2 linked regions of the Streptomyces ficellus genome follow. Each later gene encodes a partner of the first gene's protein in a complex. Links are inferred from orthologs where the notes say so. Each region holds a gene or a part of one and is shown on either strand. Other genes may lie near its edges.

Evidence for each region.
Region 2: the proteins of trxA (region 1) and EIZ62_RS28960 are in contact, whole or in part, in an NMR structure (PDB 2IPA), measured with the Bacillus subtilis proteins. The link is inferred for Streptomyces ficellus from one-to-one orthologs.

Annotation. Positions count from the first base shown.
Region 1 is NZ_CP034279.1:3,636,046-3,641,336, reverse strand. The notes cover bases 1,412-4,411. They hold trxA (thioredoxin), read left to right. Parts: upstream 1,412-2,740; coding sequence 2,741-3,082; downstream 3,083-4,411. Other genes in these bases: EIZ62_RS16120 (ParB/RepB/Spo0J family partition protein), read right to left, coding at 4,137-4,411; EIZ62_RS16125 (GNAT family N-acetyltransferase), read right to left, coding at 3,186-3,803; trxB (thioredoxin-disulfide reductase), read left to right, coding at 1,723-2,697; EIZ62_RS16140 (anti-sigma factor), read left to right, coding at 1,412-1,579. Also shown: RNA polymerase sigma factor SigM, read left to right, coding at 1-662; more of EIZ62_RS16140, read left to right, coding at 659-1,411; more of EIZ62_RS16120, read right to left, coding at 4,412-5,267; EIZ62_RS16115 (ParA family protein), read right to left, coding at 5,264-5,291. UniProt on the Bacillus subtilis protein: Participates in various redox reactions through the reversible oxidation of its active center dithiol to a disulfide and catalyzes dithiol-disulfide exchange reactions.
Region 2 is NZ_CP034279.1:6,446,732-6,450,333, forward strand. What follows is about bases 1-2,866. They hold EIZ62_RS28960 (arsenate reductase ArsC), read left to right. Parts: upstream 1-1,156; coding sequence 1,157-1,576; downstream 1,577-2,866. Other genes in these bases: EIZ62_RS28950 (aquaporin), read right to left, coding at 1-617; EIZ62_RS28955 (ArsR/SmtB family transcription factor), read right to left, coding at 739-1,053; EIZ62_RS28965 (DUF2087 domain-containing protein), read right to left, coding at 1,607-1,882; EIZ62_RS28970 (HAD family hydrolase), read right to left, coding at 1,926-2,612; EIZ62_RS28975 (Lrp/AsnC family transcriptional regulator), read right to left, coding at 2,651-2,866. Also shown: more of EIZ62_RS28975, read right to left, coding at 2,867-3,136; EIZ62_RS28980 (MMPL family transporter), read right to left, coding at 3,174-3,602. UniProt on the Bacillus subtilis protein: Catalyzes the reduction of arsenate [As(V)] to arsenite [As(III)]. In vitro, can dephosphorylate para-nitrophenyl phosphate (pNPP).

The sequences.
Region 1 (5,291 bases):
TGGCGCGCCATGTCGCCGGGGACCCGGACGCCTTCGGTGAGATCGTGCGCCGTCATCGCGACCGGCTCTGGGCGGTCGCCCTGCGTACGCTGGGGGACCGCGAGGAAGCCGCGGACGCCGTCCAGGACGCCCTGGTGTCGGCCTTCCGGGCCGCCCACACCTTCCGGGGCCAGTCGGCGGTCACGACCTGGCTCCACCGCATCACGGTGAACGCCTGTCTCGACCGGGCCCGCAAGGCCGCCTCGCGCAGGACCTCGCCGGTCGACGACACGGAGCGGCTGGAGCAGCTCCTGGAGCCGCACGAGTCGGCCGAGGCGCCGGCCGAGCGGCAGGACCTCCACCGGGAACTGTTCGCCGCGCTCGCGAAGCTTCCCGCGGACCAGCGGGCGGCTCTGGTGCTCGTGGACATGCAGGGATACCCGGTCGCCGAGGCCGCACGTGTCCTCGATGTACCGACGGGCACGGTGAAGAGCCGCTGTGCACGGGGGAGGGCCAGGCTCCTCCCGCTGCTCACTCATCTGCGCGGTGACACCGGGGATAACGGTGGCCTGGACAGGGGAAGGAACCGGACGCCGGGGACATCCGTCCCACCGGCGTCGGGACCAAGGGATGCAGGACCAAGCGATCCTGCTGCTGTGAAGGGCGGAGGTGGGCGCACGTGACATCCACGACCGACACGGCTCAGCACCCGGACGTCTCGGAGATCTCCGATCTCACGGAAGGGCTTCTCCCTCCGGCCCGGACGGCTGATGTACGTGCCCATGTCGAGGGCTGCGCGCTGTGTGCCGACGTCCGGTCCTCGCTGGAGGAGATCCGCGGACTGCTGGGCACCCTCCCGGGCCCCGCCCGGATGCCCGCCGACATCGCCGAGCGGATCGACGCGGCGCTGGCCGCCGAAGCGCTGCTCAACGCCACGGCTCCCGCCGAGGCGGAGGAGCATGTTTCACGTGAAACAGCGACGGCGTCCGTGGCTCCCGAGCCGGCCCCAGCCCCCGTCGCCACCGACCGTCCCACCGACCGCGCAGCCGACCGTCCCGCAGGCCGCCCCCGTTCCGCTACGGGCCCCGGCCGTGCGCGTCCCGTCCGCCGCCGTCGTACCGCGGTGCTCGGTGCCGTCTTCGGTGTCGCCGCCCTGGGAGTGAGCGTTCTGCTTTTCCAGGCCGTGCAGCCCGGGGACGACCCCGACGGGTCCAGGACGGCCGACACCGCTGTCAGCGCTCCGGGCAACCCGACGTTCTCCGGCACCGCTGTCGAAGACCGGGTCGAGGCCCTGCTGACGGAGAAGCCCGCCGCCTCACCGCGCAACGAGAAGCAGCCCCCGTCCGTGGACAACCCGTCGACGATGTCCACCGATGAGGCGGTGACCGTGCCGCCCTGCATCCAGGCGGGCACCGGCCGCGACGACCCGGCCGTGGCCGCCCAGCCGGGGAGCTACGACGGCAAGCCCGCGTACCTGGTGGTCCTGCCGCACGCGACGGAGCCGTCCCAGGTCCAGGCGTACGTCCTCGACGCGTCCTGCACCACGCAGAGGAGCGCCAAGGCGGACGTGCTGCTCTCCCGGGCCTACCCCCGCCCCTGACTCCCGCCCGGCTTTGGCCGACGCCACAGAGCCGCTCGGACACTCCGGGAATGCACGCCCCGTAGGATCCGTTGGGTGGGGTGAGAGTCCTTGACCCGGCCCCCGTAGGCAGTAGGCAGTCCCCAGAGACGAGGAAGAAACCCGTGAGCGACGTCCGTAACGTGATCATCATCGGCTCCGGGCCCGCCGGCTACACGGCTGCGCTGTACACGGCGCGAGCCTCGCTGAAGCCGCTGGTCTTCGAAGGTGCCGTCACCGCCGGTGGTGCGCTCATGAACACGACCGACGTGGAGAACTTCCCCGGCTTCCGGGACGGGATCATGGGTCCTGACCTGATGGACAACATGCGCGCCCAGGCCGAGCGCTTCGGGGCCGAGCTCCTCCCGGACGATGTCGTCTCGGTCGACCTGACCGGTGACATCAAGACGGTGACCGACACGGCCGGCACGGTGCACCGCGCCAAGGCCGTGATCGTGACGACCGGGTCCCAGCACCGTAAGCTCGGGCTGCCGAACGAGGACGCGCTGTCGGGTCGCGGCGTCTCCTGGTGCGCCACCTGCGACGGGTTCTTCTTCAAGGACCAGGACATCGCCGTGGTCGGCGGTGGCGACACCGCCATGGAGGAGGCGACCTTCCTCTCCCGGTTCGCCAAGTCCGTCACCATCATCCACCGTCGGGACACCCTGCGGGCCTCCAAGGCCATGCAGGAGCGTGCCTTCGCCGACCCGAAGATCAAGTTCGCCTGGGACAGCGAGGTCGCGACGATCCACGGCGAGCAGAAGCTCAGCGGTCTGACACTGCGCAACACCAAGACCGGCGAGACCTCCGAGCTGCCGGTGACCGGTCTGTTCATCGCCGTGGGCCACGACCCGCGCACCGAGCTGTTCAAGGGCCAGCTCGAGCTCGACGACGAGGGCTACCTCAAGGTCGACGCGCCCTCGACGCGCACCAACCTGGCCGGCGTCTTCGGCGCTGGTGACGTCGTGGACCACACCTACCGCCAGGCGATCACCGCCGCCGGCACGGGCTGCTCCGCCGCGCTCGACGCCGAGCGCTTCCTGGCGTCGCTCGCCGACAGCGAGAAGGCCGCCGAGCCCGAGAAGACCGCGACGGTCTGACCACCATCCCCCACCCACACCCCGCGAAGAGAAGGAGGCCGCCGTGGCCGGCGACCTGAAGACCGTTACCGACGACTCGTTCGAAGAGGACGTCCTCAAGAGCGACAAGCCCGTCCTCGTGGACTTCTGGGCCGCCTGGTGCGGTCCGTGCCGTCAGATCGCGCCGTCGCTGGAGGCCATCGCCGCCGAGTACGGCGACCAGATCACGATCGTCAAGCTCAACATCGATGAGAACCCCGCCACGGCCGCCAAGTACGGCGTCATGTCGATTCCGACGCTGAACGTCTACAAGAACGGCGAGGTCGACAAGACCATCGTCGGCGCCAAGCCGAAGGCCGCGATCGTCCGCGACCTTGAGCCCTACCTCGGTGAGGTCAAGGCCTGACGCCTTCGGGTGTTTCACGTGAAACACGAATGGCCCGTCCGAAGGGACGGGCCATTCGTGTTTTCGCAGCCGTGCCGCCGAAGCGCGGAACAGCCGGCCGTCCTCACAGCGGGCGCAGCGCCGGCTCCTTCTGGACGGCGCCCAGCAGGCGGTCGAGCGCCAGCTCGACGTCTTCCTTCCACGACAGCGTCGTCCGCAGCTCCAGCCGAAGCCTCGGGTAGGCGGGGTGGGGGCGCACGGTCTTGAAGCCCACGGCCAGCAGGTGATCGGCCGGCAGCAGACAGGCCGGCTCCTTCCAACGGGCGTCACCGAACGCCTCGATGGCTTTGAACCCCCGGCGCAGCAAGTCCTTCGCCACGGTCTGCACCATCACGCGCCCCAGGCCCTGCCCCTGGTAGCCGGGCGCTATCCAGGCGGTCATCAGCTGCACGGCGTCGGGGGAGACGGGGCTCGTGGGGAACGCGGTCGAGCGCGGTACGTAGGCGGGCGGGGCGTAGAGCACATAGCCGACCGGCACGTCGTCCACATAGACCACCCGGCCGCAGGAGCCCCAGTCCAGGAGCACGGCGGAGATCCAGGCCTCCTTCTCCAACTCCGGAGTGCCTGCCTTTACCGCGGCTTCTCCACTGACCGGGTCAAGCTCCCAGAAGACACACGCGCGGCATCGCTTGGGGAGATCTGGAAGGTTGTCCAACGTGAGCGGTACGAGCCGACGCCCCATGAAGGCTGTTCCTCACTTCCTTCGCCTGCCGCTCCCAGAGCGGCGGTCAGCGCGCTCCGTTCCCGGAGCAGGCTGCCGATGAACCCGCCGACCGCACCGATGCCCAGTCCTGCTGTCAGCAGTTGGCTGCGGCTCACCTCTCGCATGCCTGGCTCTCCCTCCGAGGTGGATCAGGCGGATGCGCATACCAGAACGCATCGTATCGATCGGGTGATGACGCGCATACGGGAAGAGGCCAAAGGGCGGACCGCGTTCCGGTGAACACCGGACCCGGTCCGCCCTGACAGCGTTGAGCCGTGCGCGCGGGAGAGCGGCCTCTCCGCAGCTCCCGGTTCAGCTCTCCTCGTCGCCCTGCTGACGCTCTTCGGCCAGGCCCTTTTCCAACACGCGCCCCTCGCCGGGGGCGAGGCTGCCGAGGATGCGCTCCAGATCCTCCATCGAGGCGAACTCGACGACGATCTTGCCCTTCTTCTGCCCCAGGTCCACCTTCACGCGTGTCTCAAAGCGATCGGAGAGCCGGGTGGCGAGCTGGGAGAGCGCCGGCGAGACGCGGGCACCGGCTCGCGGTCCCTTGGCCTTGGGGGCGCTGCTGGGCTCGGAGCCCATCAGCGTGACGATCTCCTCGACGGCGCGGACCGACAGCCCCTCGGCCACGATCCGGTACGCCAACTTGTCCTGGGCCTCGGGGTCCTCGACGGACAGCAGCGCCCTGGCGTGGCCCGCCGACAGCACGCCGGCGGCGACCCGGCGCTGCACGGGAGGCGACAGCCGGAGCAGACGCAGGGTGTTGGAGACCTGCGGACGCGAGCGACCGATGCGGTCGGCCAGCTGGTCATGGGTGCAGCTGAAGTCCTTCAGCAGCTGGTCGTAGGCCATGGCCTCTTCCAGCGGGTTCAGCTGCGCCCGGTGCAGGTTCTCCAGTAGAGCGTCGAGCAGGAGTTTGTCGTCCTCGGTCTCACGGACGATCGCCGGGATCCGCTCCAGACCCGCTTCCCGGCAGGCACGCCAGCGACGCTCGCCCATGATGAGCTCGTAGCGCTCGGGGCCCAGCTGGCGCACGACGACGGGCTGGAGCAACCCGACCTCCTGGATGGAGGTCACCAGCTCGGCGAGGGCGTCCTCGTCGAAGACCTCCCGCGGCTGGCGCGGGTTGGGCGTGATGGCGTCCAGCGGAAGCTCGGCGAAGTGCGCGACGGCTGACGTCTCGGCCTCGGCGCCCGCCTCGGGCTCCGGGGAGGTCGCCGGAGTGGGGGTCTGCGCCACCGGGCGGTCGCCATCCACGGGCGCCGCGCTCTGCGGCAGCTTCGCCACCTTGGCAGCCGCCACCCCGCGCTCGGCCGTCAGGGAGGGAATGGATCCCGGGGAGGTGGACCCCGACCCCACCGAGGTGGCCGGCCGCTCCTGGGGTGCCGCCGGAATCAGCGCACTGAGCCCACGCCCCAGCCCCCTACGTCGCTCGCTCACTGGATCCCCTCCGACATGCTGTGC
Region 2 (3,602 bases), 2.8 Mb from region 1 along the record:
GAGGAGGTGAACCAGTAGGCGGCGCCGATGTAGGAGGCGACCGCCACGGGGGCGAGGCGGAGCCGGTCGGTCCTCGCGAGGCCGAAGATCACCAGGATCAGCCCGGCCGTGGCGACGACCTCGCCGACCAGCAGGTTCCCGGCGGAACGGTCATGCTGCGACCACTTCACCAGCGGTTCGCCGAACATCGCGTCCGCGAGGACGGCGCCCGCGATCGCACCGGCGACCTGCGAGGGCACGTACACGGCGAGTTCGCGGGCGGTGACGCCGGCGCCGCCCCGGCGGGCGGTCCACCACTCGGCCAGAGTGACGGCCGGATTGAAGTGCGCGCCGGACACCGGGCCGAGGAGGGCGATCAGGACGCCGAGCCCGAAGACGGTGGCGGTGGAGTTCGCCAGCAGCCGCAGGGCGACGTCGTCGGTGAGTTCGGTGGCCTGGATGCCGGAGCCGACCACGACCGCGACCAGGGCGGCGGTCCCGACCAGCTCGGCGGCGGCGCGGGCGACCAGCGGGGTACGGGGCGGGGTGGCGCCCGGGGCGGGCCGGGGCGCGTCGGGCTCGGGGGGCATGGCCGGTGGCGTGGCGGGGGCGGTGCCGGCGGGCTCGGTCGCGGTCAAGGCGGGCTTCTCCTGGGGGAGGTGAGGCTGGGCGGACGGGCCGCCGGGGCGGGCTGGGGCGTGTTTCGAAAGTCCCGTCCGGCCGGGCTGCGGGCGGACGACGCCACTGTCGAAACACGGCCTAGGAGCAGGACCGCTTGAGGTTCGCTTCGGCGGTGGCGCGCGCGGCCCGGGCGAGGTCGGCGAACTGGCCGGCGAGGGCGTCGATGACATCCGGGCGCAGGCGGTAGTAGATGTACCTCCCGCACGGCTCCGTCTCCACGACCCCGGCCTCGCGCAGCACCTTCATGTGATTGGACAGGTTCGTCTGCTTCGCACCCGTCTCCTCCATGAGGTGGGTGGTGCAGAGCGTCTCCTGGGCGAGCAGGCTCACGATCCTGAGCCTGAGCGGGTCGGCCAGAACCCGGATCAGATCAGTGTCGACTGATGTCATCATCCACTGATACTGTCACATCAGCGGCGGCTGATACCAGCCCCTGCTGAACCGTGCCGCAGTCGGCCCCCCGGCCGCGGCCGCCGCCTGCCGTGAAGGAAAGCCGATGTCCGCGAAACCGCTCGCGTCCGTCCTCTTCGTCTGCGTCCACAACGCCGGCCGCTCCCAGATGGCGGCCGGCTTCCTGCGCCACCTCGCCGGCGACCGCGTCGAGGTCCGCTCCGCCGGCTCGATGCCCGGCGAGACGGTCAACCCCTCCGCGGTGGCCGCCATGGCCGAGCTGGGCATCGACATCTCCGGCCAGACCCCGAAGGTCCTCACCCCCGAGGCCGCCCAGGCCTCCGACTACATCATCACCATGGGCTGCGGCGACGCCTGCCCGTACTTCCCCGGCAAGACCTACCTGGACTGGCGGCTCGACGACCCCGCCGGCCAGGGCGTCGAAGCGGTCCGCCCCATCCGCGACGAGATCAGGAACCTCGTCGAGGGCCTGATCGCCGAGATCGACACCGAGCGGACCGCGTAGGCGTCATCCGCCGCCCATCGCAACGGCACGTCAGGCGGCGCGGCGGTACGTGGCGCCGTCCCTGGTGCGGGTCAGCATCCCGCCGACCACCAGGTAGCGCCGGAGCGCCGAGTAGTCGTCGTGCACCGTGCGCAGCGCCTCGTTGACCTCGGGCTCGGTGTACGAACGGTCCCGCTCGAAGAGGGTCTCGGCCAGGTGGGCCAGCAACTGCTCGCGGCGGGCGGGCTTGCGCGGGATGGACGTCAGCCGCCCGCGGGAGAAGAGGGCGGACACGTCACGCGCGCCGCCCGTCAGGGTTTCGGACATGCCGGGAAGCCTCCCGCGCGCCGCCCCCGCGGGCAACGCATTTTCAGCGCCCTCCCGCGCGTACGAAGTCGTACGCGGCCCTGGCGGTGAACTCCGCCTGCCCGCCGCGCAGCAGGAGCCCCGCGCCGCGGAACGCGGGGTCGTCGACCGTCGCGGGCACGTACGGCACGGCGATGCACCGCATGCCGGCCGCCGCGGCCGCCGCCGCGCCGGGCGGAGCGTCCTCCAGGACCACGCAGTGCGCCGGCTCCACCCCGAGCCGCCGCGCCGCCTCCAGGAACACGTCCGGCGCCGGCTTGCCGCGCTCGACCTCCTCGGCCGACACGAGCGTGGTGAGGTACGCGTCCAGCCCCGTACCGGCGAGGATCGCCTCGATCGCGGCGCGCGACGAACCGGACGCCACGGCCATCGGTACGCCCTCCGCGTGCAGCAGCTCCACGAACGCCCGCATCTGCGGGAACACCTCGGTCGACGCGCGGGCCAGCTCCAGGTAGTGCCGGTTCTTGCCGGCCAGCAACTCCTCGATCGGCGCGTCGATCCCGTACTCCTCCTTGAGCGCCTCCAGCGTCTCGCGCGTCCCGATCCCGATGAAGTCGGTGTGGCGCTCCCAGCCGAAGCCGGTGACGCCGTACCGCTCCAGGAGCCGGCGCCCCGCCTCGTAGTAGTTCGGCTCGCTGTCGACCAGCGTGCCGTCGAGATCGAACAGGACCGCGGTGCGAGGGGTGCTCATGGCGTCCAGCATGCCAAGCCGCCGCCCGGCCACGCGGGTCACCCCCGCTGCGTACCGGCCGCCCGGCCCACCGCCTCCACCAGCGGCAGCAGCCGGTGCGGCACCCGCTCGCGCAGCGCCATCTCGGTGCGCGTACGCACCACCCCGGGAAGCTGGATCAGCCGCTGGATGACGTCCTCCAGGTGGCCGTTGTCCCGCGCCACGACCCGGGTGAGCAGGTCCCCCCCACCGGTGATCGAGAACGCCTCGACGATCTCGGGGATCGCGGCCAGCGCGTCGCCCACCTCGTCCAGGTGTCCCTGCGTGACCTCGATGTGCACGAACGCCAGCACCGGATGCCCGAGCGCGGCGGGGGAGAGGGCCGGCCCCGTACCGGTGATCACCCCGTCCCGTTCGAGCCGGTCCAGCCGCGCCTGCAGGGTGCCGCGGGCGATGCCCAGGATCCGCGCGTACTCCCGCACGCTGGTCCGCGGCTGCTCGATCAGCAGCCGGAGGATACGGGTGTCCAGCTCGTCGACGGCCATGGTCCTCGACCCCTCGGTGGTACGGCGTTTCCTCTGATCACCGTACCAATGGCTCAGCCGGCTCCCCCTTCTCGCGCAGCCACCTCGGCGCCCACCAGGTGGCGCGCCCGGCCAGCCGCATCACGGCGGGAACCAGCAGGCCGCGGACGACGGTCGCGTCCAGCACGGCGGCCAGCGCGAGCCCCACCCCCACCGCCTTCAGGAAGACCAGGCCGGAGGTCGCCAGCGCCACCATGACCACGGCGAGGATGATGGCCGACCAGGTGAACAGGCGGGCCGTACGGTCCAGTCCGCGCGCCACCGCCGTCACCGGGTCCGCCCCCGCCCGGCGCTCCTCCACCACGCGGGACAGGAGCATGCACTCGTAGTCCATGGACAGGCCGAACGCGACGCAGAAGGTCACCACCGGGATCTGCACGTCCAGGGAGCCCGTCAGGACGAAGTCGCCCACGAGCCACCGCAGATG